4 regions of the Methylobacterium phyllosphaerae genome follow, and region 4 is predicted to be linked to each of the others. Evidence: predicted binding sites of a transcription regulator. Region 4 holds the regulator's gene; each other region holds the start of a gene.
What was found. The regulator LexA, encoded in region 4, represses DNA repair genes until DNA is damaged. The targets are predictions, from matches to a motif close to TGTTCNNNNTGTGTTCNG.
Positions count from the first base shown of each region.

Region 1 (7,664 bases), 350 kb from region 4:
GCGAGGCACGCCCGCAGAGCCGCGAAGGGACCGCCCGGCACCGGATTTCCGTCGAGGGTCGCGTGCCCGTCGCGGTAGCGGAAGCGTGCGAACGGCTCGGCGGCCACGATCGAATGGCGACCCAGGGAGTCGTGCCGCATGGCACTGTCGAGGAAGGCGAGCCCGGGCAGGGCGCGCAGCCGGGCCGCCGCCGCGACGGGATCGATGAAGGGGATCTCTCGGGTCCACATGACCGGGTTCGGGCTGTTGTCCTGGGCGAGGGCGGGGCAGATCCTGTCACGCTGCCGTCGCACAGGCGATGCCGCGGGGGAAGCGGCAGTTGCACGCAGGGACCGCCCCGGGGGGCAGACAGGGCGTGCTTCCGACGCAGACCGCGTCCCCGCGGCTTCATGTGGGATGTCAGGGCAGGCGCGCAAAGTCCTGGTCAAACAGCCAGGTTTCCGGTTCTGCGTCAGCGGCGCGCGCCGGTCCGGTCACCCCTGCGGCGGCCGGTCTCGCGCGGCGGCGCGGGAGCTTGTATAGGAACCGCGATCCCGAATTCCCGTCCTCGCGCTTCGGGCGACCGATCCTCGGTTGCCCGCGCCGGGCCTGTCCGACCCGAATGCCATGACCGCCACGCCTGCTCCCCGCGGCCCCGCTCCCGGAGCCGAATCCAAAATCACGGCCCCCAAGATCTCGTTCGTGTCGCTGGGCTGCCCGAAGGCGCTGGTCGATTCCGAGCGGATCCTCACCCACCTGCGCGCCGAGGGCTACGAGCTGGCCCGCCGGCACGACGGCGCCGACGTGGTGATCGTCAACACCTGCGGCTTCCTCGATTCGGCCAAGGCGGAGTCGCTCTCGGCCATCGGCGAGGCCATGGCGGAGAACGGCCGGGTGATCGTCACCGGCTGCATGGGCGCGCAGCCGGAGGAGATCCGCGAGAAGTATCCGGATCTCCTGGCGGTGACCGGGCCGCAGGCCTACGAGTCGGTGGTGGCCGCCGTCCACGAGGCGGTGCCGCCGGCCCACGACCCGTTCCTCGACCTCGTGCCGCCGCAGGGGATCAAGCTCACCCCGCGCCACTACGCCTACCTGAAGATCTCGGAGGGGTGCAGCAACCGCTGCAGCTTCTGCATCATCCCGTCCCTGCGCGGGAACCTCGTGAGCCGCCCCGCCGCCGACGTGCTGCGCGAGGCCGAGAAGCTGGTGAAGGCCGGCGTGAAGGAGCTGCTCGTCGTCTCGCAGGACACCAGCGCCTACGGCGTCGACATCCGCTACGCCGAGAGCCCGTGGCGCGACCGGCAGGTCCGGGCCAAGTTCTACGACCTGACCAAGGAGCTCGGCGAGCTCGGGGCCTGGGTGCGGCTCCACTACGTCTACCCCTACCCGCACGTGGACGAGGTCATCCCGCTGATGGCCGAGGGCAAGGTGCTCCCCTACCTCGACATGCCGCTCCAGCACGCGAGCCCGTCGGTGCTCAAGCGCATGCGCCGGCCCGGCAACCAGGAGCGCCAGCTCGACCGGATCCGGAGCTGGCGGCAGACCTGCCCGGACCTCGCGATCCGCTCGACCTTCATCGTCGGCTTCCCCGGCGAGACCGAGGCCGAGTTCGAGGAGCTGCTGGCCTGGCTGCAGGAGGCCAAGCTCGATCGGGTCGGCTGCTTCGAGTACGAGCCGGTGGCGGGCGCCACCGCCAACGCGCTCGGCGACCTCGTGCCGCCGGCGGTGAAGGCCGAGCGCAAGCGCCGGTTCATGGAGACGCAGAACGGCATCGCGCTGCGGCTGCAGCGCGCCAAGGTCGGCAAGCGGCTGCCGATCATCGTCGATGCCGTCGAGGGCGGGGTCGCCCGGGGCCGGTCCAAGGCCGACGCGCCGGAGATCGACGGCACCGTCCACGCCGCCTTCCGGCGCCCGGTGCGGGTCGGCGACATCGTCACCGTGAAGATCGACCGGGCCGAGGCCTACGACCTCTACGGCAGCGTGGCGTAAGGCTATTCCCGTCTTCGCTGCGCTCGCGATGACGGGCGCGGGCCGGACTCCTGTTGAAGCCCTCTCCGACGCGGCTTGACCCCGCCGGCCCACCGCGGTCTTTGGAACAGAGCAGGAACTCACCGCGGATCTCCGAGGCGGCGATGGATCCGGAGGTCGCGCTCCGCAAGATCATCCACATCGACATGGACGCGTTCTACGCCTCCGTGGAGCAGCGCGACGACCCGTCCCTGCGCGGCAAGCCCCTGGCGGTGGGCGGCTCGCGGGAGCGGGGCGTCGTGGCGGCGGCGAGCTACGAGGCGCGCAAGTTCGGCGTGCGCTCGGCCATGCCGTCGGCCACGGCCCGGCGGCTCTGCCCGGACCTGCTGTTCGTGAAGCCGCGCTTCGAGGTCTACCGGGCGGTCTCGGAGGAGATCCGCGCGGTCTTCGCCCGGCACACGCCGCTCATCGAGCCGGTGGCCCTCGACGAGGCCTATCTCGATGTCACCGAGAACCTCCTGGGCCTGCCGACGGCGACGGCCGTGGCGAAGGCGATCCGGGCCGAGATCCTGGAGCGCACCGGGCTCGTGGCCTCGGCCGGGGTCTCGTACAACAAGTTCCTCGCCAAGGTGGCGTCCGACCACAGGAAGCCGAACGCCCTGTTCGTCATCACCCCCGCCATGGGGCCGGACTTCGTGGCCGAACTGCCGATCGGCCGGTTCCACGGCGTCGGTCCGGTCACCGAGGCGAAGATGAAGCGGCTCGGGATCGAGACCGGGGCGGATCTCCGCGCCTGGACGCCGGAGCGCCTGCGCGAGACCTTCGGCTCCGCGGGCGCCTACTACCACGCGGTCGCCCGGGGGATCGACGAGCGGCCGGTCCGCGCCCACCGGGTGCGCAAGTCGATCGGGGCGGAGACCACCTTCTCGGAGGATACGGCGGCCTTCGAGGTCCTGGCCGCCCGGCTGGCGCCGCTGTTCGACAAGGTCTGGGCGGGGGCCGAGGCCAAGGGGATGCGCGCCCGGACCGTGACCCTGAAACTGAAGTTCTCGGATTTCGCCCAGGTCACCCGGGCGAAGTCGCTGTCCGTCCCCGTCGCCGACCGGGCGGCGCTGGAGCGGATCGGCCTCGACCTGCTCGCCGGCCTGTTCCCCCTGCGGCGCAGCGCGCGGCTGATCGGGGTGTCGCTGTCGGGCTTCGCGCAGGACGCGCCCGAGGCGCCGCTCCAGCTCGGGCTGGCGCTCTGACGGGGCGCCCCGTCGCGGGGCGGCGCCCCGTCGCGGGGCCCTGTCGCGGAGCGCCGTCGCGCGGCCCGCGCTGATGCGACGCGGGATCGTCGTGCGGTCGCGCACGCCGGGCCCGCGCGGCCGCGCCCACATGGGATCCATCCGGCGCGGACCGGCATTCCCCGGGACCGCGCGCACCGAAGGGTCCGTCCCATGTCGAAGCCCGCCGTCCTGGCCCTGTCCGCCGCGCTCCTGCTGACCGTCCCGGTGGGCGCCGCCCGCGCCGACGGCACCGCCGCCTTCGGGGCCGCCAACGCTGCGCAGCTCCTGGGCTACACCGCGAGCCCCGCCCAGCTCTACGTCCCGGCGAGCGGCCCGTCCGCCGGGTTCGCGACCGGGCCGGCGCCGCAGCGGCCGAAGCCGCCGGCCCGCGCCCGCTGACCGGGATCGCCCGGGCCGGGCCGGCCCGGGCGTGCCGTCACCCCGGCTCGGTCAGGCGTTCTTGCGCGGCCGGTGGTCCGGGTCGACGCCGCCGTCGCGCTTCGTCTCGTTGTCGACGTCGCCCTCGAAGGTCGAATCCGCCTGCAGATCCGCGGGGTCGGCGCCGCTCATCCCCTTCGACGTGCCGATCCCGGGATTGCCCTTGAGGTCGGCGTCCGTCGGCGTGTCGGTCTTCGGGTGCTTGCCTGACATGCTGGCTCCTGACTGGCATCCTGCCCGGATGCCGATGTCGGGCCAACGCGTCGGGGCGGGGGCGGTCTCCCGCGCGGCATGCGGCGGTTCGCCTCCCGCGCCCCGGGGGCGCTCAGCCGATCTGCGCCGCCGCGATCCGGCGGACGCCCGCCGCCTCCATCCGCGCCCAGGCCTGCGCCAGCGACCCGTCCACGTCGATCCCGCGCACCGCATCCTCCACCACGAGGACCTCGAAGCCGGCGTCGCGGGCGTCGAGCGCGCTCCAGGCGACGCAGAAATCGGTGGCGAGGCCGCACACGGCGACGCGGGTGATGCCGCGCTCCCTGAGCGCCCCCGCGAGGCCCGTGCGCGTGGCCCGGTCGGCTTCCAGGAAGGCCGAGTAGCTGTCGACCCGGGGATCCAGCCCCTTGCGCACCACCAGGCTCGCCCGGTCGGTGGCGAGCCCCGGCGCGAAGGCGGCCCCGCGGCTGCCCTGGACGCAGTGCCGGGGCCACAGCACCTGCGGCCCGTAGGGCAGCACGATGGTCTCGAACGGCGCCCGACCGGGATGGGTCTCGGCGAAGGAGACGTGATCCGCCGGGTGCCAGTCCTGCATCAGCACCACATGCCGGAAGCGGTGCTGGAGCGCGTTGATCGGCTCGACCACCGCGTCGCCCCCCGGGACGGGGAGCGCCCCGCCCGGCAGGAAATCGACCTGCACGTCGACGACGAGGAGCAGGTCGGCGTTGCCGGGCGTCACGGTCGCGGGCCTCAGGGCAGCATCACGATCGAGCCGGTGGTCTCCCGGCCCGCGAGGTCGCGGTGGACCTGCTGCGCCTCGGCCAGCGGGTAGGTGGCGTTCACCGCGATCTTCACCGCGCCGTCGCGCACCACCTTGAACAGGCGGGCGGCCGCCTCCTCCAGGGTGGCGCGGTCCGACGTGAAGGTCGCCAGCGTCGGGCGGGTCACGTAGAGCGAGCCGCGCGGGGCCAGCAGGCCGAGGTCGAGCCCGGTGATCGCCCCCGAGGCCGAGCCGAAGCTCGCCAGGAGGCCGAGCGGCGCGAGGCTGTCCAGCGAGCCCATCAGGGTCGCCTGCCCGACGCCGTCATAGACCACCGGCACGCCCTTGCCGCCGGTGATCTCGCGCACGCGCTTGGCGACATCCTCCTCGCGGTAGAGGATGACGTGGTCGCAGCCGTTCTGCTTGGCGAGTTCCGCCTTCTCGGGGCTGCCGGCGGTGCCGATCACGGTGGCGCCGAGGTGCTTGGCCCACTGGCAGGCGATCAGGCCGACGCCGCCGGCGGCCGCCTGCCACAGGATCGTGTCGCCGGGCTTCACCGCGTAGGTCCGGTGCAACAGGTACTCGACGGTCAGGCCCTTGAGCATCATGGCGGCGGCGGTCTTCTCGTCGACCCCCTCGGGGATCGGCACGGCCGCGGAGGCCGGGATCACCGGCTCCTCGGCGTAGCAGCCGTCCGCCACCGAGCCGTAGGCGACCCGGTCGCCGGGCTTGAACTGCGAGACCCCCTCGCCCACCGCCGTGACGGTGCCGGCGCCCTCCTTGCCGGGGGTGTAGGGCATGTGCGGGGACTTGTAGGCGCCGGTGCGGAAGTAGATGTCGATGAAGTTGACGCCGATGGCGGCCTGCTTGACGCGGATCTGCCCAGGGCCGGGCTCGGCCAGGGGCACGTCCTCGAAGCGCATCACCTCGGGGCCGCCGTACTCGTAGACCCGGATCGCCTTCGGCATCGTCCTGCTCCCGCTCGCCGCCCCGTCCGGGGCGTTGCAGCCCGAGATAACGGAGCGCCCGCCGGAGGCAATTCGTTTTTGGGCCCCCGTACGCCGCCCGTGCGCCGGTTGTAACCCGCCCAGGGGCGCCGCCGTTCTGGATCCGCCGGTCCCGGGCGCCTATCTAGCCCTCGTCCCTGCTCCTGCCCTTCCTCAGCCGAGGTCCGAGATCCATGTCCGGCACCACCCGCACGAGCGCCGACCTCGATCCGCGCCGCCGCCGCCTCCTCTACCGCGCCTGGCACCGGGGCATCCGCGAGATGGACCTGATCATGGGCCGCTTCGCCGATGCCGAGATCGGCGACCTGTCGGAGGCGGAGCTCGACCAGTTCGAGGCGCTGATCGAGGTGCCGGACCGCGACCTGTTCAAGTGGCTCACCGGCGAGGTCGAGACGCCGTCGAACTACGACACGTCGGTCTGGCGGCGGGTGCGGGCGTTCCACCGGCACGACGCGCCGATCCATTCCTGAGAGCGACCGGTCGAGAGTGCCCGCGATGGACGAACCCAAGCCCAACTACGATCACCCGGCCCGGTCGATCGCCACCGAGCTGGTGGTGCGGATCATGCTGGAGATGATGGAGCGCTCCGATCCGGCGCTCCGCGCCGAGATCCTGCGGCAGGCGACGGTGCGCGCCGGGGCGATGACCGAGCACATGCCCAACGCGGATTTCTTCCGCGGCCGGGTCGAGGCGGCGCTGGCGGAGATCGTCGGGCCGGACGCCTGAGGGGCGTGCGCCGGGGTATCCCCGGCCCCGACGCGGCGCGGGCCGCGGCCTCTTCCATGCGGGAGAGGGGACCCGCGCGCCATCCTGCGCCCGGCTCACCGACGATCGGCCGCCCATCGGCGCAGGGCCGTTCCCTGCCGCGACGGAGCGTCCATATAGGCTCTGTCCCGCCGCCCGGCCGCCGCCGCCATGCTTTATCGCGGCGGCCCGATCGGCTAACGCCACCCGACCCCTACCCCTGACGCGCCCGGCGGGATTTCCCGCGAAAGACCCGATGGCCAAGCCTCAGCCGAAGCCCCCCGCCCCCGCCGCCAAGCCGCAGGTCGCGCGCTTCGCCCTGCCGAAATCCTCGGCGCTCGCCCGGGCGATCGACGCCCTGAAGCGCGGCGACAGCCCGGTCCTGGCGAACGCCCCGGAGGGCTTCGACGCGCTGGCGCTCGCCGACCTCGCCCGCGCCCTGGCGCCCACCGTCGACGCGCCGGCCGTGCTGGTCCACGTGGCGCGGGATTCCGGACGCTCGGCCTCGTTCCAGGCGGCGCTCGGCTTCGTCGCGCCCGAGATGGACGTGATGAGCCTGCCGGCCTGGGATTGCCAGCCCTACGACCGGGTCTCGCCGACCACGGCCACGGCCGCCGCCCGGATGACGGCGCTCGCCCGCCTCGCCCGCACCCGCTCCGCCGAGGACCGCCCGCGGATCCTCTGCACCACGGTCAACGCCCTGGTGCAGCGGGTTCCGCCCCGCACCCACATCGCCAAGGAGGCGTTCTCGGCGGCGATCGGCAACGTCGTGTCCATGGACGACGTGGTCGCCTGGGTCGAGGCCAACGGCTTCCTGCGCACCGGCACCGTGCGCGACACCGGCGAGTATGCGGTGCGCGGCGGCATCCTCGATCTGTCGCCGCCGGGCTTAGCCGCGCCGATCCGCCTCGACTTCTTCGGCGACACGCTGGAATCGATCCGCGCCTTCGATCCGGAGACGCAGCGCACCACCGGGCAGCTCCGCTCGCTGGACCTGATGCCGATGAGCGAGGTCCAGCTCACCACCGAGACGATCCGGCGCTTCCGCCAGGGCTACATCCAGAGCTTCGGCGCGGCGACCCGGGACGACCGGCTCTACGAGACCGTGAGCGAGGGGCGCCGCTACGCCGGCCTCGAGCACTGGATGCCGCTGTTCTACGACCACCTCGACACGCTGTTCGACTATCTCGGCGGCGTGCCGCTGGTCTTCGACCCGCAGGTCGAGGACGCCGCCGCCGAGCGGATCAGCCTCGTCCAGGATTATTACCAGGCCCGCGAGGGCGCGAT
Region 1 is NZ_CP015367.1:1,387,140-1,394,803, forward strand. It holds gene pabB (aminodeoxychorismate synthase component I) at 1-230, opposite strand, end outside; gene rimO (30S ribosomal protein S12 methylthiotransferase RimO) at 607-1,968, shown strand; gene dinB (DNA polymerase IV) at 2,112-3,194, shown strand; gene MCBMB27_RS06035 (hypothetical protein) at 3,387-3,614, shown strand; gene MCBMB27_RS06040 (hypothetical protein) at 3,666-3,866, opposite strand; gene pncA (bifunctional nicotinamidase/pyrazinamidase) at 3,979-4,605, opposite strand; gene MCBMB27_RS06050 (quinone oxidoreductase family protein) at 4,617-5,594, opposite strand; gene MCBMB27_RS06055 (FAD assembly factor SdhE) at 5,807-6,103, shown strand; gene MCBMB27_RS06060 (hypothetical protein) at 6,129-6,359, shown strand; gene mfd (transcription-repair coupling factor) at 6,634-7,664, shown strand, end outside.
Region 1: the regulator LexA is predicted to act here: its motif matches at 2,071-2,088, upstream of dinB (DNA polymerase IV).

Region 2 (7,664 bases), on a different replicon from region 4:
CGGCAGCTATGTCGCTGGCATGGCGGGGGGCGAGCCGCACACGGAAGGTGGCGGCGATCAGGACGTGATCGTCTACTTCACAAATCGCGACATCGACGGGCCTGTCTACGAACTCCTCGATGAGAGCCCAGCGGTCATAGCGACCTTCGGCATCCCGGAGTTCAGGGCGTTGCTCGAGGAGCAGATAGCCACCGCCACCTGACACTTTCGAGGAGCATTGGAGCGCAACGATGCGAACTGAAAGGACGACCTCCATCTCTGGCGGGAAGCGCCGCCTCAGGATCGTGGCTGCGGGGCTATTGCTGGGCCTGCTCGCTGGTCAACATGCGCCCGCGAACGAGGCGAGAGCTACCTCGCTCGTCGTGCTGCCGATCAAGCTACTCGACACGTCCGGCGAACCGACCGATCAAACTTCGCAGCATGCCGGACGGCTGATCGGCATGGCCGACGAACTGGCAACCGACCTGACCCGTTCAGGGCTGTACCGGGCGACCGTCATCCCGGCCGATCAGCTTCGGAACGGCTGCCCATCCGAGAGCGTCCCGTGCCTGCTGAAATTTGCACAAGCTCAAGGAGCGGACGCGATCTTCATCGGTGTCGTGCACAAGAGCAGCACCCTCATCATGCAGCTATGGGCCCGACTCGTCGACGCCCGGACCGGCAGAGATATCTACACCCGCGACCTCAACTTCCGCGGGGACACTGACGAGGCTTGGCGACGTGCTGAGATGTTCCTCGCCGAGCAGATCCGCGACGGTATGCCGAAGCCTCGTTGAGCTGGGAGGATCATCCGCCCTTCCCTCTCTGTTCGCCTCGACGGCTGCGAACAGCTCGTGGGCTCTACGGGACCACCCCGGCCAAGCCACAGGCGGCCAGACCGGTCACTACGACCGCCAAACCGATCAGTGCCTCCAGACTACCGATCCGCACCCAGAGTCGGCGTCTCAACGGCCTGCTCCCTTCCTGGCGAACTCCCAGATCGGGATACCCCATTGCTGGCCGACTTTGTTCCGGTAGCCGGTGAGCCGCTCGAAGAGGATCCGCTGCGCTTCGACGCCTCGGGCGGGCTCGCTTACCACCATCAGAACACCGCAGAATTCGACGCGCAACGTACCGTGCTCAGGATGGACGGCAAACAGCTCCGGTGCCGTCCAGCCAAGCCGATGCGCTTCAGCACCGAACCGGTCACAGAAGCCGATCGCATTGGCTCGGAGCGCAACCCATCTCGCTGGTGAGAGGTATCGGCAGGGCGAGCCATGTTCGGGCAGATCCTCGAGGACACTGCGCCATACGGCTGCGGCATCGGGGAGCATGGTGGGAGCGAAATCGGAAGCCATACGCCGAGCTACGGCAAGGGGCGCCTTCGCACCATGTCACCTACGTCGCAGTTGCCATTCGCAATCGGCGCTACCCCTCTCAGATGCGCTCCAGGCCTTCTCTAGACAGCCCGGTAGCCCCTTCGCAGTTTGCGCCCTCGGTCCGCCATGCGGCCTCGGCAGCCTGGGCATCGCAAGCAAACTGCTCCGTTCGCGCCCGACCAGGTGTACCGATGCGGCCCAACGGATCTGAAGACGGCTCTCGTCGAAAAGCGATCGGGTGATCGACAGGCTGCAGAAGCGGGCCATCCGCCCCGTGGGTTCGATACGCCGAAGGTGGAGCTCCGGGAGACCTGCAGAGGGAAGGGAACAGGAAGGAGCTACCGCATCGGCCACCAGCCAGTCCTCCAGATCGACCGGCAAAAAAACCGGCAATTTGGCCCCACCGGGTTTGACTTAAACCCCTGGTGTGCTTCACGATCTAACCGGCAAAAAGACCGGCAAAATGTTGACCACTCTCTACGCTATCGAACCCCTGGTCCCCGAGGACCGCCGACAGAAGCTTGAGGACCTGGCTACGGACCTTGTGGATCGTGCTGGCCGACTAGCCGGCCGTGTTCACCCGATCATGCAGGAAAGCCTCGGCGACCTCGTCCGGGCGATGAACTGCTACTACTCCAACCTCATCGAGGGCCACGACACCCATCCAGTCGATATCGATCGCGCACTGGCAGGCGACTTTGCCCACGATCGTGCCCAGCGGAACCTGCAGCTAGAGGCGCGAGCGCACATCGAGGTTCAGCAAATGATCGACCGAGGCCAAGCGCCCGCGCCGGTCGTCTCCGTCGATTTCCTGCTCTGGGTCCATCGAGAGTTCTGTGCCCGGCTGCCGGACGAGCTGCTGTGGGTGGAGAACCGCGAAACGGGCGAGCGCCTACCGGTCGTGCCGGGAGCCCTGCGTGAAACCCATGTCCGCGTTGGCCGGCACATCGCTCCGGAGCCAGCAGAGTTGCCGGCGTTCCTGGAGCGGTTTGTGGCTGCGTACGGCAGCGGCAGCCTCGGACGCCTTCGCCGCATCATCGCCGTCGGTGCTGCCCATCACCGGCTGCTCTGGATCCATCCTTTCCTCGACGGCAACGGCCGGGTGGCGCGGCTGTTCTCATACGCCCTGCTACGCGAACTGAACGTCGGCTCGAGCCTTTGGTCGGTAGCCCGCGGCCTCGCCAGGCAGCAGCAGGCCTACAAGGCAGCTCTGCAGGCCGCAGACGAGCCACGGCGCGGCGATCTAGACGGACGAGGCAATCTCTCCCTCGCAGGGTTGGAGGAGTTCTCCGCTTTCTTCCTCAATGCCTGCTTGGACCAAGTGACGTTCATGGACGCCCTGTTCGAGCCGCAGGAGCTTCTAACCCGGATGGAGATCTGGGCGACCGAGGAGGTGCGCGCGAGGCGTCTACCGAAGGGCAGCTGGCCGCTCCTGCGCGAAGCGGCTCTAGCTGGGGAATTTTCTCGCGGACGGGCTGGCGATCTAACCGGCTACGAGGAGAGGCAGGCTCGGTCGGTACTCAGCAAGCTGATCGGATTGAACCTGCTGGTGTCCAACAGCGAGAAGGGTCCGGTACGGCTGGGATTTCCGATCGGCGTGGTCGAACGCTGGTTCCCGCGCCTTTACCCCCCTCTTGGCTGATCGAGGTCCAGCGCTAACCGCTTCCATAAGGAGCCTTCCTCCCGTTCCTCTAATGACGCTTCAGATAAGTGGATCTGCCTCGATGAGCGCGCCACAAGGTTGCCGCCGAGTCGTTGCGTCCCCACGTGCACACGATGACGTCCAGATGGTTCACTGATCCCGCCGCTGCCGGTCCGGCTCCGATAAATCGCACCTTCACCCCGTTCGAGGAATCGCATTTCACCGCGATACTCGAGTTCGCCCGCAACCCGGCGAATGAGAATTGGGAAAATTTGCGCTGCCTCGACGCGTCGGGGACGGTAGTGCACGACATGTCGGTCGGCGTGAAAGCCGCGCCTTCAACGGACAAGATGGAAGCGGCGATCAAGGCCCGCACGGGCGTGCGGCAGTGGCACAACCATCCATCGGAGGACTCGCTAAGCCATTACGATTGGCAGTTCGCGGCGTGGTCGCCACACATCGAGATCCTTGTGCTGAATAAACGAGAGTCATTCTTCGTTGGACGTATCGTCAAAGAGGACGATAGGTTCAACCACATCTTCCCGTGGCTCTCTCGACTCTCAACGGATCTACATTTTGAAATAGATCGAATCGCGAAGAAACAAAAACTTGACTTTTCCCTGTTCGAGCCGCTCAGCAAGTTGACAGGTCACATCCTAAACACCGCGCTGGCAACGTGCTGTAGTTCGGTCAGATACGCCTATCACCTCAGTCCTGACGATCAGGCGGTCGTCGCAGCTTGTTCATCCCTGAGAATTCTCCAAGACGGCCTGGAATATGCGCGTTTGGCCATAGAGCAGGAGTTCGAGTGCCTACGGCTCTGGAAGACTCTCAAAACCGCCGATGATCGGGCACAGGCTCTGGAGTTCATGCGCAACGTCGGCAGCGAGGGGCGATGACCCTCGTCAGGCGGCCATGACGACCGGCAGCTCGTCGATGCGCGTCGTGTACCGCGGCGAGCGCAGCTCGAACTTGGTGGACCACGTCCGGTCCTTCGTCCATCCCGCCGAGGCTGGAACGACGGCGCCACGCCCGAAGCGACGGTTGCAGGCATCCAATGCCTCCATGAGGCGGCCGCCGATCTCTCGGTCCAGTCCGCCGATGAGCGCGCGCTGTGAGGACTCAAGGGGCATGAGATCGGTGGTGACGATGCCAGCCTTCGAGTAGCGGTAGCCATCCCGCCAGACCTTCCTGACGCCGAACGTAGCCGCCTTCGCCAGGACGAGCGTGTCGCTCGACGCCTCCGGCAGCGTCACGACCGTGGAGATCGAGCGCTGCGGGCGATCGCGGTCGTGCTCGGACGTGTGGAAGAAGACAGTCAGGTGGTCGGTTCCGAGGCCCTCTCTACGAAGCTTTTCGCCAAGGCGCGCGGCGTGCGCGGCCAGCGCCTGCTCCATGGTAGCGAGGTCCTCGACGCGCTCGGAGAACGAGCGCGTGACCGCGCAGCCCTTCCGAGTCGGCGCTACCGTCTCAAGGTCGAGGCAGGGAATGCCACGGAGCTCGTAGACCAGGCGCTCGCCGACGACGGTCAGGAGCTTGCGAGCAGCTCGCGGATCCAAGTCGCGTACGTCGGCGACGCTATCGCAGCCGAGCGCCTCCAGCTTGCGCAGCGTCGACGCCCCCACACCCCAAATCTCACCCGGCGGGATCCGAACCACCCAATGATCGTATACCTGCGGATCCGTCAGATCGCACACGCCACCGAGGTCAGGATGCGTCTTGGCGATATGGTTCGCAAGCTTGGCCAAGGTCTTAGTCGAACCGATGCCGACGCAGGTCGGTACACCAGTCCACCTGTGGACTGTTCCACGCAAATCGCTGGCGAGCTCGAACCGCTCCGCCGGCCGGACGTCGGAGAGATCGAGGAAGCTCTCATCGATCGAGTACACCTCGATCCGCGGGGAGAAGCGTCGGTACACCTCGTTCACGCGGGCGCTCATGTCGCCATAGAGCGCGTAGTTGGAGGAGTAGACCCGAACGCCCTGATCGCGGCAGAGCTGGCGGATCTTGAACCAGGGATCGCCCATCTTGATGCCGACGGCCTTCGCCTCGGCCGTACGCGCGATGGCACAACCGTCGTTGTTGCTCAGAACGATGACCGGTACCCGGGCGAGCTTCGGGTCGAACACCCGCTCGCAGGAGCAATAGAAACTGTTGCCATCGCTGAGGGCATAGGTCCGTTCCACGAAGTCAGGCTCGCCGAGCGGAACGGCGGCGCGGGCTGACGGAGCCCGAAACGACGCCCCAGACCTCGACTACGGCGTCGGGTGAAAGCTCGAACTCGGGGAAACGCGGGTTCGCAAACGCCAGCCGGACACGATGCCCGCGACGGCTCCAGACCTTGAAGCTTCGCTCTCCGTCCACGTCCACAACGACCACGTCACCGTCGGTCGGTGAGAGCGAGCGATCGACGATCGCGATATCCCCGTCGAACAGCTGAGCGAGCAGCATGCTGTCGCCGGCGCCCCGCACCAGGAAGGTGGCGGCGCGATTGGCAATCAGGAGGGACTGCAGATCGATCGCCTGCTCGATGAAATCGTCGGCCGGCGATGGGAAGCCCGCCCGAACCGGTCGCGCGAGCATAGGTAGGGCAGCGGGTAAGCTATACGTGATGACCGCCGGGAGCATGATGGGTCCTCCGCCTCGGGTGAGAACGGAATAAGAACATCCGCGTTCCTGAGGTCAATCGGCCGAGCCTGTGGAAAACTCGGACGACGTGCCATCAGAGGAAGGGGGAACGAGGTTCGGACGCTCTCTATAGGTCGACCTTGAGCTTGCGGGGCGCTGGAGGTGCGGCAGGGGCCGGAGGAGGAGAGACCTCAAGTGAGGGAGTGGCCTGTGAGGGCGCTAGGGGGCCCGAGAACGTCGCGTCTGCCGCCTTCGCGGCTGTGGGACGTGGTGTCTCAGCTGGGGTTGCCGACGCCGCTCCCGTTGTTGGGATTGGCGCAGTCGGAGCCACTGGCGGTCGGCTCGCTTCGACGGAGCTTGGCCGAGCGGCTGCCGGCGGAACGTCCGGAGCGACAACCGGGCCGCTCTCTTGGGGGGTGGGCGAAGGCAGTCCGGCCGAAGCAGCGGGTGCAGACGGCGGTATGGTTGCCCTGATTAGGGGGGCAACCGGAGCTTGAACGGCGACAGGTCCTGAAGGCCGCGCAACCAACCCCGGTGGGTTCAGGAGATGCCGCTGCAGCCGCATTTGATCACGAGCCAAGGCCTTGGCAGGTGTATCGGGCCCGACTTGAGCCATCGCCAGTCCTGGCAGCATCAGGGAACACAGAAGGACACAGCGCGAGAGCATAACCCGAATCCTACAGCGGCAGCCGCATTACATTTTCCAACTTGCTACGGTAGGCCTGTTTTCTACCGCATCCGCAGCAGCCATTTGCTCGCGAAACCGACGCTCCGAGGGAGGCATATCTACCGGCACATGTGATCCGCGGCCCTGCTGCTCGGCACGTCCTTCTTCCTTTCCAGATGCAGAACGATTCCTGGAGACCACGGCAGACGCGTTTGAGCCCCCAACAAGATCGAATTGAATCCGCTCACCCTTATCGTTGCGCTTGAATACTCCGCCTTCTCCCGACTCCTTGTAGGCGATCCATGCTTTATCCATAGACTGCTTAGCGGCATTGACATCATAGCTCAGATCGAAAACTTGCAATCTGATTTTCTCGATCTCCTTGGAATTTTGAGCCGCGTATGGATCTCGTTTCATCATATCAAGCCGATCTGCAGAAATATCCCGCTCACGACAAGCCTTTAGATAATCACGCCGCCGGTCAACATATTCGGCCGATATGGGACGATTGATCTCAGAGCCTCTGTAGTAGTCTGCGAGGCAGGACAATTTCGTGTCGTGGGCATCGAATGAATTGTCACGTTGTGATGCCGCTCTCTGATGCTCGGACTGCCATCCTGGTACGTTGCGCGCGCCCGCCTCTAGGACTCGTGTTTCAAGGGAGAAGTAACGGCTTTCGAGAACCATAGGCTCCGGAGGCGGGATATTTTTGCCAGCCTGAGAAGCTTCAAGGACGGCTTTCTCTCGATCCTTCACTTCCCACTGCGTGCCGTCCGACATAGTCAGCTTGCGCATATGAAACTTGTAGTTTCCATATTGCTCATTATGACGATCTGACATGGAATCAGAAAATTTCTGAGCGCTCTGTGATGCGCGATTGAGCTTGTGAATCTCTTGGTTCAGATCAGATCCTTCAGACAACCCAATACCATTTCGATAGTTTTCCTTCTGAAGCTCAGCGCTGCGTCCGATTTCATCGGCAGCGGCTTTTGAAATCTGCTTCAAAGCATAGGAATATTCAGCTGTATGGCGCTGCCCTGACGACAACCCATTAAGAATTGTTGCAACGCCATGCTGGAGTTCGCGTCGCCTCTCGTCAGTAGGACCGTCTGCACCTTCGCGATCCAACAACCGCAGCGTCCCGCGCACTGCATTCTGGATCGAGCGGTTTTCCCGATCCTTCGTAGAGGGATCTACGAAACGCTGAAAGGCGTCGTGCAGATGCTGATGCGCCGAAGAAGCCACCCCGTCTCTACGTTGGCCATCCTGCACTACGGACGTAACTACAGGAGCCTGTACGGGAAGTTGGGCCGGCCGCGGCGCCTCCGCGCGGCGTTCCGTAGAAGGCCGAACGTGAACTCCGGCAACG
Region 2 is NZ_CP015368.1:104,044-111,707, forward strand. It holds gene MCBMB27_RS28155 (cupin domain-containing protein) at 1-202, shown strand, start outside; gene MCBMB27_RS28160 (DUF2380 domain-containing protein) at 231-776, shown strand; gene MCBMB27_RS30945 (hypothetical protein) at 993-1,235, shown strand; gene MCBMB27_RS28170 (Fic family protein) at 1,822-3,000, shown strand; gene MCBMB27_RS29970 (hypothetical protein) at 3,135-3,899, shown strand; gene MCBMB27_RS28175 (Y-family DNA polymerase) at 3,906-5,186, opposite strand; gene MCBMB27_RS28180 (LexA family protein) at 5,191-5,628, opposite strand; gene MCBMB27_RS29975 (hypothetical protein) at 6,323-7,540, opposite strand.
Region 2: the regulator LexA is predicted to act here: its motif matches at 5,650-5,667, upstream of MCBMB27_RS28180 (LexA family protein).

Region 3 (7,664 bases), 1.7 Mb from region 4:
TTCCAGCTGCGCGATGTAGCGCTCGGACAGGCCGGAGGTCTGTGACAGAACCTTGCGCGACAGGCCGCGCACGGTGCGCGCGTGCCTGACGCGTCGCCCGAGGTCTGTGAGAAAAAGTGATTCCTGTTCCACCACGCCGCTCATGGCGCCGTTCGCTTTCCTGCCAGCTTGAGAGCAGGGTCGGTGCCCTGCATGCCTGCCGCTTCGAGATCGATCGCGCCCTACCGTACCGTCGGGCGATAGAATGCCCGACCTCGCGCGCCTGAACCGGCGTTCCTGCCCTGAGATCCGTCGCGCGCCATGCGCGCACGGCCGCTGTTTTGCGGCTTCGGTCCGTGCCGATCCAACCACGTTGCTGGCGTGGCGCCTATGTGTTGCGGAACGGTGCGATGGTCAAGCCTTGGGCATGATCCTTGTGTGGGCAGAGGGCCGATCCGCACCGGGTTCCCCGACGCGCGGCCGCTCCGTAATGGCGGAGCTACTCGACCGGGAGAGCGGTGGCCTCGCGCACGGGGGCCGCGGCCGGGTCGCGGCGCGGCGTGGCGGCGGCGAGCATCTGCAGGGACGGGCGACGCGGCGGAAGCGGCACCTCGATCGCCTCGACCGCCGCCTCGTTGGCCGGTGCCGAAGCGGCGGCCGGGGACATCGGAGCGGATGCTGCCGTGGCCTGTGGCGAGAGCCGGAGTTCCGCGATCTGCGCCGGCGCGGCCTCCGTCGCCGCCAGGGCGCTCCCGAGACCCGCGGGTCGACGCGGCGGCAGCGGCACCTCCACGGACGGAACCGCCGCCGCCTGCGCGGCGGCCGGAGTCGCCGCAGAATTCGCGGCGGGATCTAGGGACAGGCTGGCGAGCTCGATCGTGGTGCCGGCCAGGGCGGCCGGCCGACGCGGCGGCAGCGGCACCTCGACGGCCTCGGTCGGGACCTCCGCCACTGCGGCCGCGGTGGGCGCGTAGGCCAGGGCTGAGGCCGCCGCGGTGTTCCGGGTCTCGGCGGCGCCGCCGCTGAACAGGCTCGCCAGGGCGCTGGCCGAGGCCGCGACGGGCGCCACCACCGCGGCGACTTCCGTGGAAATGCCCTGGCGCTTGGCTGCGTAGTAGTAGCCGCGGTTATAGTATTGATACGCTTGGCCGAGATTGCCCTTGGCGGTCCGATAGGCGCCGGCAAGATAGGCTACGCCGTAGCGAAGGTTGGTTTCGGGATCGTACAGGCCGGCCGCATCGCCGGTGTAGCCGAGGCTGCGTGCAGTCGCGTGCTTGATCTGCATCAGGCCGAGGGCGCTGCCGCCCTTGGCCCGCGGATTGTAGTTGCTCTCGCGCTTGACGACGGCGTGAACGAAGCTTGCCGGCACGCCGTTCGCCTTGGCCTGCTGCTCGATCAACGCGTCGATATTGTCGTGCGCGCTCTGCCCGAAGGCGGCTGCGGGCACGACCGCGAGGACGGCGGCCAGGATGAGGCGATGCATTCCGAGACCCGGTGCTGCTTGTTCTGTGGTCAAGCTAGGTCACGGGGAAATGAGGCCGGAAAGCGGCCCCGGTTCGGCAGCCTGTGGGCGGCCGGGGTGTCGGGAGCGTTTGTGATCCGCGTGCCACAGCGGCGCGTCACGCGGCGGCGCGGCGATCCAAAGGGATGCCCGGGGCGGCGGCCGGGCGGTCAGGGAAGGAGGAAGCGCTCGACCCCATGGGCGAAGCCGTCCGCGTCGTTGCTGTCGGTGACCGCGCGCGCAGCCGCCTTCACCGCCGCTTCGGCATTGCCCATCGCCACGGAGAATCCGCTTTGCGCGAACATCGGACGGTCGTTGCCGGCGTCGCCGAAGGTGGCGATCCGCTCCGGCGGGATGGCGAGATGCGCGCTCATCCAGGTGACGAATCGCCCCTTGTCGAGATGGGGTGGCGTCACGTCGAGGTAGTATTTCTGCGAACGGTGGATGGTGGCTTGACCGGCCAGGGCCGCCCCGATCCGGGCTTCGCAGGCTGCCAGATGGGCGTGGTCGCGGCTGACGCCGACGATCTTGGCTGCGCTCCCCATGAGTGGGCCGAGATCGGCGACGACGCGGGGCTCCGCGCCGATCGTGCGGCGTTCGAGGTCGGTATAGGGACCCTCCGGGTCGCGCAGCCACCACGCCCCTTCGGCGAAAACCCAGACGTCCAGTCCCTCGGCCAACAGCCGGTCGAGGGCCGACCGGGCCGCCGCCTCGGGGATGGTCCGTTCCTCGATGGTCGAGAGGTCCGGCCGCACGACGCTCGCGCCGTTGAACGCCCCCATCGGCAGGTCGAGCTCGAGTTCGGCGACCAGGTTCCGCAGCCCGATCGGCGGCCGGGCCGAGGCGATGCTGAAGCCGATGCCGGCCGCTCTCAGCCGCCGGACGGCCGTGACCGTCGCCTCGGTCAGGCGCTTGTCGCCGGTCACCAGGGTTCCATCGACGTCCGAGATCACCAGGGCGATGCCCGAAGCCTTGCCGGATCCTGCAATCATCCGCTCACTTCCCAACCGTATCCCGGCGCATTTCGGCCGCGAGTTCCGCGACCACCCGGTCGGCAATGGCCTCGGGCGATTCGCGGATGCCGACCGTGATCGGGTGTTCATCGGCCCCCGGAATCTCCAGGGCCGCAAACTGGCTGTCCAAGAGACGCGGCGGCATGAAATGGCCCTGCCGCTCGGCGAGGCGCTGCGCGATCAGGGTCCGGTCGCCGTCCAGATAGACGAGGCGAACCCGCTGGCTCCCGCGGGTGAGAACGTCCCGGTACGCGCGGCGGAGGGCCGAACAGGCCACCACGCCCGACTCGCCAGCGTCGAGGCGCTGCTGGATCCAAGTCGCAATCCGGGCCAGCCAGGGCGCGCGATCCGCATCGTCGAGGGCGAGGCCCGCATGCATCTTCGCCACGTGCTCCGGCGTGTGAAAGCTGTCGCCGTCCACGAAGATCCAGCCAAGCGTCTCGGCGATCAGCGCCGCCACGGTGCTCTTCCCGGAACCCGAGACGCCCATGACAACGAGCACCTGACCGGCGGCGGCCGTTCCGGCATCCGGCGCCGGCTCCGATTGGGACGTCATCCGGACCACCCTGGCTCCGAGGCGCGTCGGGGCGCTGCCCCTCACATCAATAGGAGCGGGTTTCCAGAAGGGAAGATCGCCTGGGATGCAAACGGGCCGCGGCGCCCGCAGGAACCGCGGCGCGGCCGGGCGCGTTCACCCCGCAGACGCCGAACATTTAGGGAACATGAGTCGCATGGCTAGCACAACCGCGAAGGCAACACCGAAGGCCGGCCGGGGTACCGGATCAAATCAGGACGCTACGGAGAACCCCAAGACCGACCCGAAGGACGTGTCGAACCAGATCAAGGACCCGGATCAGTGGACGACTGGCGGCGAGCCGATGACCGGCGCGCAGGCTTCCTATCTGAAGACGCTCTCGGAAGAGGCCAAGGAGCCGGCGGCGTTCGATCCTGACCTCGACAAGGCCGAAGCCTCGAAGCGGATCGACGACCTTCGCCATAAGGCTGGCCACGCCTGAGCCAAGCCGGGCGCGTTTCCCCCGGGCGCGCCCGCCGCCGTCTACGTCCGGGCGGCGTATCCCGGCCGGAATGGACAAGGTGGCCTGTTTCGAACACCTCGTTAAGCCGGCGGCAATGGCGAGAGGTTATGCCCCATGCAGCGCGTGAGGCCGCGCGGGCAGCGGGACTGAGAAGGCACGTTCGACCATGGATGAGCCGGGCGGCGGCGAAGCAGGACGGCGTGCGGTGCGGATTCCGACGGCGTTCGGCTTGACGGATCGGATTCGTGCCGAGGCCGTACGGTTCGCCCGCGACGTCCACGGATCCACGGCAATGGAATACGCCCTGCTCGGCGGCATGATCTTCCTCGTCGCCGTCGGCAGCATCCGGTACTACGTGTCCCGCGTCAGCGTCGTCTACGGCGACATCACCGCGGCGGTCACGCAGGGAAATTGAGCCGATCGGTCGCGGGATTTTTGGCCATTGGGCTGGAGCGGCCAATGTGCGGCCGCTGATGACGTCCCGATTTGTATCTCGATATTGCGACCGCGGGCGAACGCCCGGCATTCGTCGTCTCTATGCCCCGAAAAAGCTGTGCTTAACGAGGATGACTTCGCAGTCTTGGCCGTGCCGGCCGGAGTGTGGCTCACCCGCTACGGACACCTGGGCCGCCATGGGCTAGGCACGGGCTCGGCAATACCGATGGGCAACATCTGGATGCGCAAACTTCCCCTTGTCCTGCTCGCCGTCACGGCGATGTCGGGCTGCACGTACCTGCCTGCGGCGGGTCCGACGGCGAGCGCGATCCAGGCGGGGGCGGAGGTGGCCACCGCCGACGGCGGCCTGCTCGCCCGCTACGAGATCATCGACGTCACGCCCTCGGTGGTCGAGGCCCTGCGCGGCCGGCCGCTGGACAGCCTGCTCGCCTCCTTCGGCGACCACCGTCCCTCCTCGGAGCCGGTGATCGGCGTCGGCGACATGGTCTCGGTCTCGATCTGGGAAGCCGGGTCGGGCGGCCTGTTCTCCGGGCCGCTGGTGGCCGACCGCTTCTCGGCGGGCTCCAAGTCCGCCCTCATCCCCGAGCAGCCCGTCGGGCGCGACGGCGCTATCTCGGTGCCCTACGCCGGCCGCATCAAGGTCGCCGGCCGCCGCACCCAGGACGTCCAGGCGCTCATCGAGAACGAACTCGCCGGCAAGGCCATCCAGCCGCAGGTGCTGGTCTCGGTCACCCGGCCGATCAGCCAGGCGGTGACCGTCACCGGCGAGGGCGCCGCCGGCGCCCGCCTGCCGCTCTCGGGCCACGGCGACCGCATCCTCGACGTCATCGCCGCCGCCGGCGGCAACCGCGCGCCGGTCAACGAGACCTTCGTGCGGCTCTCGCGCGGCCCGGTGACCGCGACCGTGCCGCTGACCACGGTGGTGTCGAACCCCAAGGAGAACATCTACCTGCGGCCCAACGACGTGCTCACCCTGGTGCGCGACCCGCAGACCTTCATCGCGGTGGGCGCGCTGGGCAACAGCACCGAGCTGCCGTTCCAGGCCGACGGCATCACCCTGGCCCAGGCGCTGGCGAAGGCGCGCGGCCTGTCGGACTTCGCCGCCGACCCGGCCGGGACGTTCATCTTCCGGTTCGAGCCGGCCAGCGTCGTGCGGCGCCTCAGCCCCAGCTCGCGGCTGCTCGGCACGCCGCTGGTGCCGGTGGTCTACCGGATCGACATGCGCGATCCCAACAGCCTGTTCGTCTCCCAGGCGTTCCGCATGCGCAACCGCGATCTGATCTACGTGTCGAACGCGCCGTTCACCGAGGTCCAGAAGGTGCTCACCGCCTTCAGCGGCGTCACCGGACCAGTCTCCTCCGCCGCCTTGGCCTACTCCTACGCCAAGTAGGAGGCGGTCCGCATACGGGACAGCGGCGGAAAAAAATCGCGTTTCTCCGCGTCCTCGCGTATGGGCACAGGGTGCGGGGCGGGATCGGGGCTACGGAGCCGCATCCGCCGTCGCGCTGACCCGCCGCGCAAGGATGCCCAGAAGAGCCCGATGAAGATCGGACGTTTCGTCCCCGCCCACGGGCCGCTCCGGCGCGCACTGATCGCCTTGAGCCTGTGTCTCGCGTTCCTGCCGGCCACTCCTGCGGCGGCCGACGTGGTGATCGGCGTGGCCGTCCCGCGGTCGGGGCCCTACGTGGCGGTCGGCGAGCAGGTGCTGCGGGGGGTCGAGGCTGCGGCCCGGGACGCCAACGCCATGGGGGGACTCGACGGCCAGCCCGTCACCCTCGACGTGCAGGACGATGCCTGCGATTCCAACACCGCCACGGCGGTGGCCAACCATTTCGTGCGCGGCAACGTCCGGCTCGTGGTCGGCCATGTCTGCTCCAACGCCTCGATCGCCGCCTCCGACATCTACGCCCAGAACGGCGTGGTGATGATCTCCGCGGCCTCGGTGGCGGCGCGGCTCACCGACAGGGGGCTGCCGACGATCTTCCGGGTGTGCGGGCGCGACGACGATCAGGCCCGCCTGTCCGCCGCCGTTCTGGCCGAGCGGTTCCGCGACCGGAAGATCGCTCTCATCCAGGACCAGACGCCCGCCGCCCGCAGCCTCGCCGCCGCCACGAAGGACAATCTCAACCGCATCGGCGTGAACGAGGCGCTGTTCCTGTCGTTCTCGCCCAGCGACGCCGACGATTCCGCCCTGGCCGACCGCCTCAAGGGCGCGGGGATCGAGGTCGTCTATTATGGCGGCGACGCCGCCGAGATGGGCCGCTTGGTGAAGATCGCCGCGGACCGGGGCTACCGGCCGCAATGGTTCGGCACCTCGGCCATCGCCACGCCGGATTTCGCCAAGACCGCCGGATCGGCGAGCAACGGCGTGCTGATGACCTTCTACCTCGACCCGAGCCGGCAGCCCGCCGCCGCGGCCGTCGTGAAGGCCTTCAAGGCCGAGGGCGTCGATCCCACCGGCTCGACGATCTACGGGTATGCGGCGATGCAGGCCCTGGTTGCGGCCGGCAACTTCGCCCATTCAACCGAGGCGCGCCCCATCGCGCAGGCGTTGCATACGGAGCGGTTCGATCTCGTGCTCGGCACGGTCGGCTTCGACGCCAAGGGCGACGTCACCGCGCAGGGCTATGTGCTCTATGTCTGGAAGGACGGGAGCTTCACGCCGGCCGGGAAGTGAGCGCCCCGCCGCTCACAGCGCCTGCGCGGCCTCGACCTCGGCGCCGCGGCCGAGACCGCGCAGCAGCTCGGCGAGATGCGGGCGGACCTGCAGTTGCAGAGCGTGCAGCCGCCGCACCGCCGCGCTGAGCTGTCCCTCCCGATTCAGCATCGTGTCGGCGAAGCTGATCATGCGCGCATTCGGCCAAGCGGGCTCGCGCAGGGCGTGGAGACGCTCGACCAGAGCGGCGGCGGGGGTGGCGGGCTCGGCCTGCGCGAACAACATCAGCAGCGCCGCGGTGGAGCGCGACAGGCCGTAATGGCAATGGACCAGGAGATGGCCGGCGCCGTCGAGGTGCCGCCCGAAATCGAGGATCGCCCCGACATGCTCGGGCTCCGGCGGGGTGAGGCCTTCGCCCGGGGCGAGGCAATCGTGGAACCGGAGGGTCGTGCGGGCATGGGCGCCGTAGGCGGTGAAGGCCTCGGGCTCCGGCGTTCCGGGATCGAGCAGCGACAGGACGTGGCTGACGCCGCGGGCGCCGTGGCCGGCCAGCTCCTCAAGGCCGCAGACGGTGTGCAGGGTGACGGCGGGCTCGGTTCGCATCCCCGGCGCCTAGCACGGGCGGAGGCCGGTTTCGAGGCGCGACGGAACCGCCCCGGCGCCCGCGGCTTTCGAGTACCGGCACGGACGTGCTACCTGCGACCTCCGATCCGGCCCCGGTCGGACCGGACCTGCTCGGACGAGATGCCGTTGGACGAACCTCACCTCGCGCGATCCCCCTCGGCCGGGACCCGGCGCCGGAGCGTGCTGACCGCCGGCCTCGGCGCGGCCGCGGCGCTCACCGGGCCGCTCGCCGCCCCGGCCCGGGCCCAGAGTGCCCCGGAATTGCGCTGGCGCCTGTCCTCCGCCTACGCCAAGACGCTCGACATCCTGTACGGCGCCCCCGAGGCGCTCAGCCGGATCGTCGCCGAGGCCACCGACGGGCGCTTCCAGATCCAGGTTCAGGGCCCCGGCGAGCCGGT
Region 3 is NZ_CP015367.1:3,463,232-3,470,895, reverse strand. It holds gene MCBMB27_RS15730 (helix-turn-helix transcriptional regulator) at 1-246, opposite strand, end outside; gene MCBMB27_RS15725 (lytic transglycosylase domain-containing protein) at 479-1,462, opposite strand; gene MCBMB27_RS15720 (Cof-type HAD-IIB family hydrolase) at 1,651-2,472, opposite strand; gene MCBMB27_RS15715 (gluconokinase) at 2,477-3,049, opposite strand; gene MCBMB27_RS15710 (DUF3072 domain-containing protein) at 3,225-3,509, shown strand; gene MCBMB27_RS15705 (hypothetical protein) at 3,697-3,945, shown strand; gene MCBMB27_RS15700 (polysaccharide biosynthesis/export family protein) at 4,207-5,376, shown strand; gene MCBMB27_RS15695 (branched-chain amino acid ABC transporter substrate-binding protein) at 5,527-6,663, shown strand; gene MCBMB27_RS15690 (tyrosine phosphatase family protein) at 6,676-7,245, opposite strand; gene MCBMB27_RS15685 (TRAP transporter substrate-binding protein) at 7,393-7,664, shown strand, end outside.
Region 3: the regulator LexA is predicted to act here: its motif matches at 3,199-3,216, upstream of MCBMB27_RS15710 (DUF3072 domain-containing protein).

Region 4 (7,664 bases):
ACCGGCACGTAGTCGCGCTGGGTCGGACCGACGTAGAGCTGGCGGGGACGGCCGATCTTCTGCGACGGATCCTCGATCATCTCGGCCCACTGGGCGATCCAGCCGACCGTGCGGGCCACGGCGAACAGCACCGTGAACATGTCGGTCGGGAAGCCCATCGCCTTGAGGGTGATGCCCGAATAGAAATCGATGTTCGGGTAGAGCTTCTTCTCGATGAAGTACTCGTCCTTGAGGGCGATCTGCTCCAGCTCCATGGCGACGTGGAGCAGCGGATCGTCGGTCTTGCCGAGCTCCTTCAGCACCTGATGGGTGGTGCTCTGCATGATCCGGGCGCGCGGGTCGTAGTTCTTGTAGACCCGGTGGCCGAAGCCCATCAGGCGGAACGGGTCGTTCTTGTCCTTGGCCTTGGCGACGTACTTGCCGACGTTCTCCGGGGTGCCGATCTCCATCAGCATCTTGAGCGCCGCCTCGTTGGCGCCGCCATGGGCCGGGCCCCACAGGCAGGCGATGCCGGCCGCGATGCAGGCGAAGGGGTTGGCGCCCGAGGAGCCGGCGAGCCGCACGGTCGAGGTCGAGGCGTTCTGCTCGTGGTCGGCGTGCAGGATGAAGATCTTGTCGAGCGCCCGGGCGAAGACCGGGTTCACCTCGTACTCCTCGCACGGCACCGCGTAGCACATGCGCAGGAAGTTCGAGGTATAGTCGAGGTCGTTCTTCGGGTACACGAACGGCTGGCCGATCGAGTACTTGTAGGCCATCGCGGCGAGCGTCGGCATCTTGGCGATCATGCGGATCGACGCGATCAGCCGCTGGCTCTCGTCCGTGATGTCGGTCGAGTCGTGGTAGAAGGCCGAGAGGGCGCCCACCGAGGCGACCATCACGGCCATCGGGTGCGCGTCGCGGCGGAAGCCGGTGAAGAACCGGTTCATCTGGTCGTGCACCATGGTGTGGCGCGTGACCCGGTACTCGAAATCGGCCCGCTGGGCGGCGGTCGGCAGGGCGCCGAACAGCATCAGGTAGCAGGTCTCGAGGAAGTCGCCCTTCTCGGCGAGCTGCTCGATCGGGTAGCCGCGATAGAGCAGCACGCCCTCGTCGCCGTCGATATAGGTGATCTTCGATTCGCAGGACGCCGTCGAGGTGAAGCCCGGGTCGAAGGTGAAGGCGCCGGTCTGGGCGTAGAGTTTGCCGATATCGATCACGTCCGGCCCGATCGTGCCGGATTTCACCGGCAGCTCGATCGACTTGCCGTCCACGGTGATGGTGCTGGGTGCGCTCATGGATCGTGGACCCTTCTCTGGCGACGTGGCGGATGCCGGGCTCGGGCTGCCCGAGTCGGTCCCGGGGGCCTGAGCACACGCATTATGCTGCGGGTGCTCACAGGCATGGGTTACCCAAACGGCACTGCAGCAGCAACGGGGTCGGTGACAACCCGACCCCGACGCCAAGCAAATTCCACCAAGCGCAATTCGAGCCGGGGCCGGCAGTTCCCCGGCTACGCCCGGTGGCTTCAGACCTGCGGCACCTGATCGCCCAGGCGGGCGAGGGTTTCCTCCCGGCCGAGCACCGCCATCACGTCGAACAGGGGCGGGGAGGTGGTGCGGCCGGTCAGCGCCGCGCGCAGGGGCTGGGCCACCTGTCCGAGCTTGCAGCCGGCGTCCTCCGCGTACTGGCGGACAGCCCCCTCGGTCGAGGCCGCATTCCAGTCCGGCAGCGCCTCGAGCACCGGCCGCACCCCGGCGAGGCGGGCGCGGCCCTCGTCGGAGAGGAGGGCGCGGGCCTTGTCGTCCAGCGCCAGCGGCCGCTGGGCGTAGAGGTAATAGGCGCTGTCGAGGAGCTCGATCAGCGTCTTGGCCCGCTCCTTCAGGCCCGGCATGGCCTGGGTGAGCTTGTCCTTGAGGTCGGGCTGCAGCGGCGCCGACAGGCCGCGTCCGGGACCGACATTGGGCAGGATCGTCTCGATCGCCGCGACGAGATCGGCATCGGTGCTGGTGCGGATGTAGAGGCCGTTGAGGTTGGCGAGCTTGGCGAAGTCGAACCGCGCCGCGGAGCGCCCCACCGCGCCGAGGTCGAAGGCCGCGACCATCTCCTCGGTGGAGAAGACCTCCTGGTCGCCGTGGCTCCAGCCGAGCCGCACGAGGTAGTTGCGCAGGGCCGCCGGCAGGTAGCCGAGATCGCGATAGGCCTCGACGCCGAGCGCCCCGTGGCGCTTCGAGAGCTTGGCTCCGTCCGCCCCGTGGATCAGCGGGATATGGGCCATCCGGGGAATGTCCCAGCCCAAGGCGGAAAAGATCTGGCTCTGGCGCGCCGCGTTGGTGAGGTGGTCGTCGCCGCGGATGATCTGCGTGACGCCCATGTCGTGGTCGTCGACCACCACGGCCAGCATGTAGGTCGGCGTCCCGTCCGAACGCAGCAGGACGAGGTCGTCGAGGTCCTTGTTGGCCCAGGTCACGCGGCCCTGGACGGCGTCCTCGACGACGGTCTCGCCCTCGGTCGGCGCGCGCAGGCGGATCACCGGCTTGACCCCCGCGGGGGCCTCGGACGGGTCGCGGTCGCGCCAGCGGCCGTCGTAGCGGGGGGCACGGCCCTCGGCCCGGGCGGTCTCCCGCATCGAGGTCAGCTCCTCGGCGGTGGCATAGCAATGGTAGGCACGGCCGGCCGCCAGCAGCTCCTCGGCCACGGCCCGGTGGCGCTCGGCCCGGGCGAACTGGAACACCACGTCCCCGTCCCAGTCGAGGCCGAGCCAGGACAGGCCGTCGAGGATCGCGTCGATCGCGCCCTTGGTGGAGCGCTCCCGGTCGGTATCCTCGATGCGCAGCAGCATCTTGCCGCCGGTGTGGCGGGCGTAGAGCCAGTTGAACAACGCCGTGCGGGCCCCGCCGATATGCAGGTAGCCGGTGGGCGAGGGGGCGAAGCGCGTGACGACGGCTGAGGACATCGGTCCGGTATGTTCCGGGGCTGGTCGCGGACGGAGCGCGACGGACGGCGAAGGGGCGGCGGAGCGGCGAGGGGCTCGACAGGGCGCCCGTAGCACGAAGCACCGGCTGTAGCACGAGCCGGAGGATGCGTTAAGAATCGCCCGCAGAATCGCCCGGCCCCGAGACAGGTCGCGCGGAACGGGGCGGCGGCGATGCGGCGGATCGGCGCGAGGCTGGCGGGCGGCGCGGTGGCGCTGGCCGGCCCCCGCGCGCCCGCCCTCCCGGTCATCCGCCACTGGGTGGCCGAAGGCCTCGCCCGGGACGCCGAGCAGCGCCGGCTGTTCCCCTGGCTGGCGGTGGCCTTCGGCGGGGGGATCCTGGTCTATTTCGCGGCGACCGACGGCGCGCCGAGCCTGGCCGCGCCCCTTGTCGCCGCCGCCCTTGCCCTGGCGCCGATCCCGCTCCTCGGCGCGCGCCCTGCGGCGCTGGCGGCGGTGCTCGCGGTGGCGGCCGCGTTCCTCGGCTTCGCGGCGGCGGCCTGGCGGGTCTCGGAGGTCGCCGCCCCGGTCCTCAACCGCACCACCATCGGCCCCCTCATCGGAACGGTCGAGGCCCTGGACGAGCGCGAGGTCGGCGCCCGGCTGCTGATCCGGGTGGAGAGCTTCGCCGGCCTCGCGCCGGAGGCGCGGCCCGCCCGGGTGCGGGTGTCCTTCCGCAAGACGCCGACCCCGCTTCCCGGGGACGTCGTCGCCGCCACCGCCCGGTTGTTGCCTCCCCCGGAGGCGGCCCGGCCCGGAGGCTACGATTTTGCCCGAGACGCCTACTTCCAGGGGATCGGCGCGGTGGGCTCCCTGGTCGGGGCGGTCACGATCCGGGCGCCGACCGAGCCGCCGCCCCTCCGCCTGCGGCTCGCCGCCACGCTCGACGCGGCCCGGAACGGGCTCACCCGCCGGATCGCGGAGGCCGCCGGCGGCCAGGCGGGCGCGGTGGCGGCGGCCCTGGTGACCGGCAAGCGCGGCCTCATCGGCCCGGCGACCAACGATGCGCTGCGCGCCGCCGGGATCTACCACGTTGTGTCGATCTCGGGCCTCCACATGGTGCTGGCCGCCGGCGTGGTGTTCTGGCTGGTGCGGGCGCTCCTCGCGCTGGTCCCCCATTGCGCGCTCCTCTGGCCGATCAAGAAGATCGCGGCCGGCTTCGCCATGGTCGGCGTCACCGCCTACTGCGCCTTTTCGGGCTGGGACATCGCCGCCGAGCGCTCGCTGATCATGACCCTGATCATGCTGGGCGCGATCTTGGTGGACCGGCCCGCCCTGTCGATGCGCAACCTCGCCCTCGCGGCGCTGATCGCCCTGGCCCGGGAGCCGGAGGGCCTGCTCGGCCCGAGCTTCCAGATGTCCTTCGGCGCCGTGGCCGGGCTGATCGCCTGCGCGCGGCTGATCGACGGGCGGCTGTTCGTGCGCCCCGGGGCGGGCCGGCTCGGTCGGCTCGTCGGCACCGGCCTCTCGGCGGTCACCGGGACTCTGGCCACGACCCTGGTGGCGCAGGTCGCGACCGCACCCTTCGCCACCTACCATTTCCAGACGATCCAGCCCTTCGGCCTCGTCGGCAACGCCCTGACCCTGCCGCTCGTCTCCCTCGTGGTGATGCCCTCCGCGGTGATCGGGATCCTCGCCTATCCCTTCGCCCTCGACCGCCCGATCTGGTGGCTGATGGGTCAGGCGGTGGGGGGCATGCTCGCCGTCTCCCAGTGGATCGCCGGGTTCGAGCGGGCCATCGTGGTCGTGCCGGCCTTCGGCACCGCGGCGCTGTTCCTGCTGACCGCGGGCCTGCTGCTCGCGACGTTACCGGCCTCCCGCCTGCGCTGGCTCGCCGTGCCGCCGATCCTGCTTGGACTCGTCGTCGCGGCCCGACCCGACCGCTACGACCTCTATGTCGATCGGCAGGGCGCGGGAGCCGCGGTGCGGGGGCCGGACGGACGGCTTGCGGCCCTCGGCAGTCCGTCCGGCTTCGTCCTCGAACAATGGCTGAAGGCGGACGGCGACGGACGGGGAGCCGGGGGACTGATCGTCCGATCGGGCGGCGGCCGCTGTGACCGGCTCGGATGCACCGCGCGCCTGCCGGACGGACGGGCGGTCGCCCTGGTCCGGGACCGGCGGGCCTTCCCGGAGGATTGCGCCCGCGCCGCGGTGCTGATCACGGGCCTCGTGGCCCCTCCGACCTGCACCAGCCCCCTGGTGATCGACCGGCGCGTCCTGTCCGCCCAGGGCGCCGTCGCCCTCAGGTCCGAAGGCGAGAGCTTCGTCGCCCATCACGCCCGGGCCGATGGCCGCGCCGTGCCCTGGCGACCACGCTCGGGACACGGGTCGGTGCCGCCACAACCGGTCACCGCGCCCTCCGCGGAGGCCCGCGCCTCTGACGACGGGGCGACAACGCCTCCGGAAACCGATGCGTCGGGCGGGGACCTCGCCCCCGGCGACGCGCCGGCCGAGCCGCTTCAGTAGCGGCGGACGAGGCTGACGAGGCGGCCCTGGATCCGGACCCGGTCGGGCCCGAGGACACGCGTCTCGTAGGCCGGGTTGGCGGCCTCCAGGGCGATCGAGGAGCCGCGGCGGCGCAGACGCTTGAGCGTCGCCTCCTCGTCGTCGATCAGCGCCACGATGATGTCGCCGGTATTGGCCGTGTCCTGCTTGCGGATCACCACGAGGTCGCCGTCGAGGATGCCGGCCTCGACCATCGAGTCGCCGCGCACCTCCAGGGCGTAGTGCTCGCCGCCGGCCACGAAGTCCGGCGACAGGGTGATGGCATGGCTCTGGTTCTGGATCGCCGAGACCGGCGTACCGGCGGCGATCCGGCCCATCACCGGGATCGAAATGGCACGACCGGCGTCGTCGATCATCCGTGTGCTGGCCGGGGCCGGCGGATGCTTGGACTTGCCGCCCTCGACCACGCTCGGGGTGAAACGGCGCGGCTCGGCCGGGGCCGAAGATGGGGCCGAAGATGGGGCCGTCTGGCTCAGGCTCTCGGGGATGCGGATCACCTCGATGGCGCGCGCCCGATTCGGCAGGCGCCGGAGGAAGCCGCGCTCCTCCAGGGCCGTGATCAGCCGGTGGATGCCGGATTTCGACTTGAGGTCGAGGGCATCCTTCATCTCGTCGAAGGACGGCGGGACGCCGCATTCCTGCATCCGGCTCTGGATGAAACGCAGGAGGTCCAGCTGCTTGCGCGTGAGCATCGAAGGGGGACTCGCGGCTTGGCAGACCGCCCCGTGACGGTCTCTGAAACAAATCACGAACAGGTTAAACGTTCCGCAAGTGTTCCGCAAGGGCGGCACCGCTACGCTTGGCGCGTCGCTCCGCGCTCGCGGGAGCAAGGTCGAGAAACGCATTGACGGCGCAAGCGGAGCCGTTTCAATGCACCGCGGCGCCCCGCCGGGAAGGCGGCGGATCCGGGCCGCGGGCTGGGACCCTCTTGGGATGACGAGGATGCGACGACCCGCAGCTCTGCTGCCCCTCGGCCTCGCCGCCCTCGGCCTCGCCGGCTGCACCACCGGGTTCTCCTACATCTCGCGGAACTACGTGGCGCTCACCCCCCAGGTGGTGACGATCGGCTGCAAGGAGCCCTACGAGGTCTACGACAACCGGCAGATGCGCCGGATGCTGATCGTCTCGAACGCCCTGCGCGAATATACCGGCTGCAACCTGAGCGAGGCCCGGATCGATCCGGAGCCGGACGCCACCCGGGTGAAGCGCTTCCGCACCGCCGCCCGGGCCTATCTCGACGAGACCGTGCGCGAGGATTGCCGGATCACCGGCGAGACCGTGTTCGATCCGCTGAAGACCGAGTTCGCCTACGCCTGCGACACGCCGATCGAGAAGCGCGGCACCGTGGTCCCCCGCCTGCCGGGCCGCAATCCCGGTCTCGCCCGCTGACCGACCGGCGGCGCGCGGTCAGGCGCCCGGCTTCGGGAAGGTCCGTTCCGCCGCGTCGCCGGCGGCGGCGAGCAGGGCGCGGGCGAAGGCCCGGGCTTCCGCCCGGTCGAGAACGATCGCGGCGGTGACCGGCGCGCCGCCGAGGTCGGCCAGGGCGAGTTCCAGGCGCACCCCGTCGGGCACGGCGGTCGCCTGCAGGCTCCAGCCGGAGCCCCGATCCGTGCTCTCCGCCATCACATGTTCCTCCCGCCTGCCCCGGGAAAACGCCGCAGGCGCCCGCCGGAACCGCCCGTGCGCGGGACTGTTCCCGAGCCGTGCCCAGCGCTTCCCTGCCTCGCCTGTCCGCTTACCTCAAGGCCGCAGGCCCCGGACTCGTGGTGATGCTGGCCGATACGGATGTCGGAAGCCTCATCACGGCGGCCCAGAGCGGGGCGCGCTGGGGCTATTCGCTCCTGCTCCTCCAGATCCTGCTGGTGCCGATCCTGTACGTCGTCCAGGAGCTGACGGTGCGGCTCGGGACCGCCACCGGACGCGGCCACGGCGCGCTGATCCGGGAGCGCTACGGGCCGGCCTGGGCCTGGATCTCGTACGGCGGCCTCGTGGTCGCCGGCATCGGCGCCATCGTCACGGAATTCTCCGGCATCGCCGGCATCGGGGACCTGTTCGGGGTGCCGCGGCTCGTGAGCCTCGGCCTGCCGGCCTGCCTGCTCCTGGGGCTCGTCTTCACCGGGAGCTACCGGCGCGTCGAGGTCGTGGCGATCGTGGTCGGCCTGTTCGAGCTGGTCTTCGTCGGGCTCGCCGTCGCGGCGCGGCCGAACCT
Region 4 is NZ_CP015367.1:1,738,021-1,745,684, reverse strand. It holds gene gltA (citrate synthase) at 1-1,274, opposite strand, end outside; gene gltX (glutamate--tRNA ligase) at 1,505-2,932, opposite strand; gene MCBMB27_RS07675 (ComEC/Rec2 family competence protein) at 3,125-5,416, shown strand; gene lexA (transcriptional repressor LexA) at 5,410-6,147, opposite strand; gene MCBMB27_RS07665 (hypothetical protein) at 6,398-6,844, shown strand; gene MCBMB27_RS07660 (hypothetical protein) at 6,863-7,078, opposite strand; gene MCBMB27_RS07655 (NRAMP family divalent metal transporter) at 7,159-7,664, shown strand, end outside.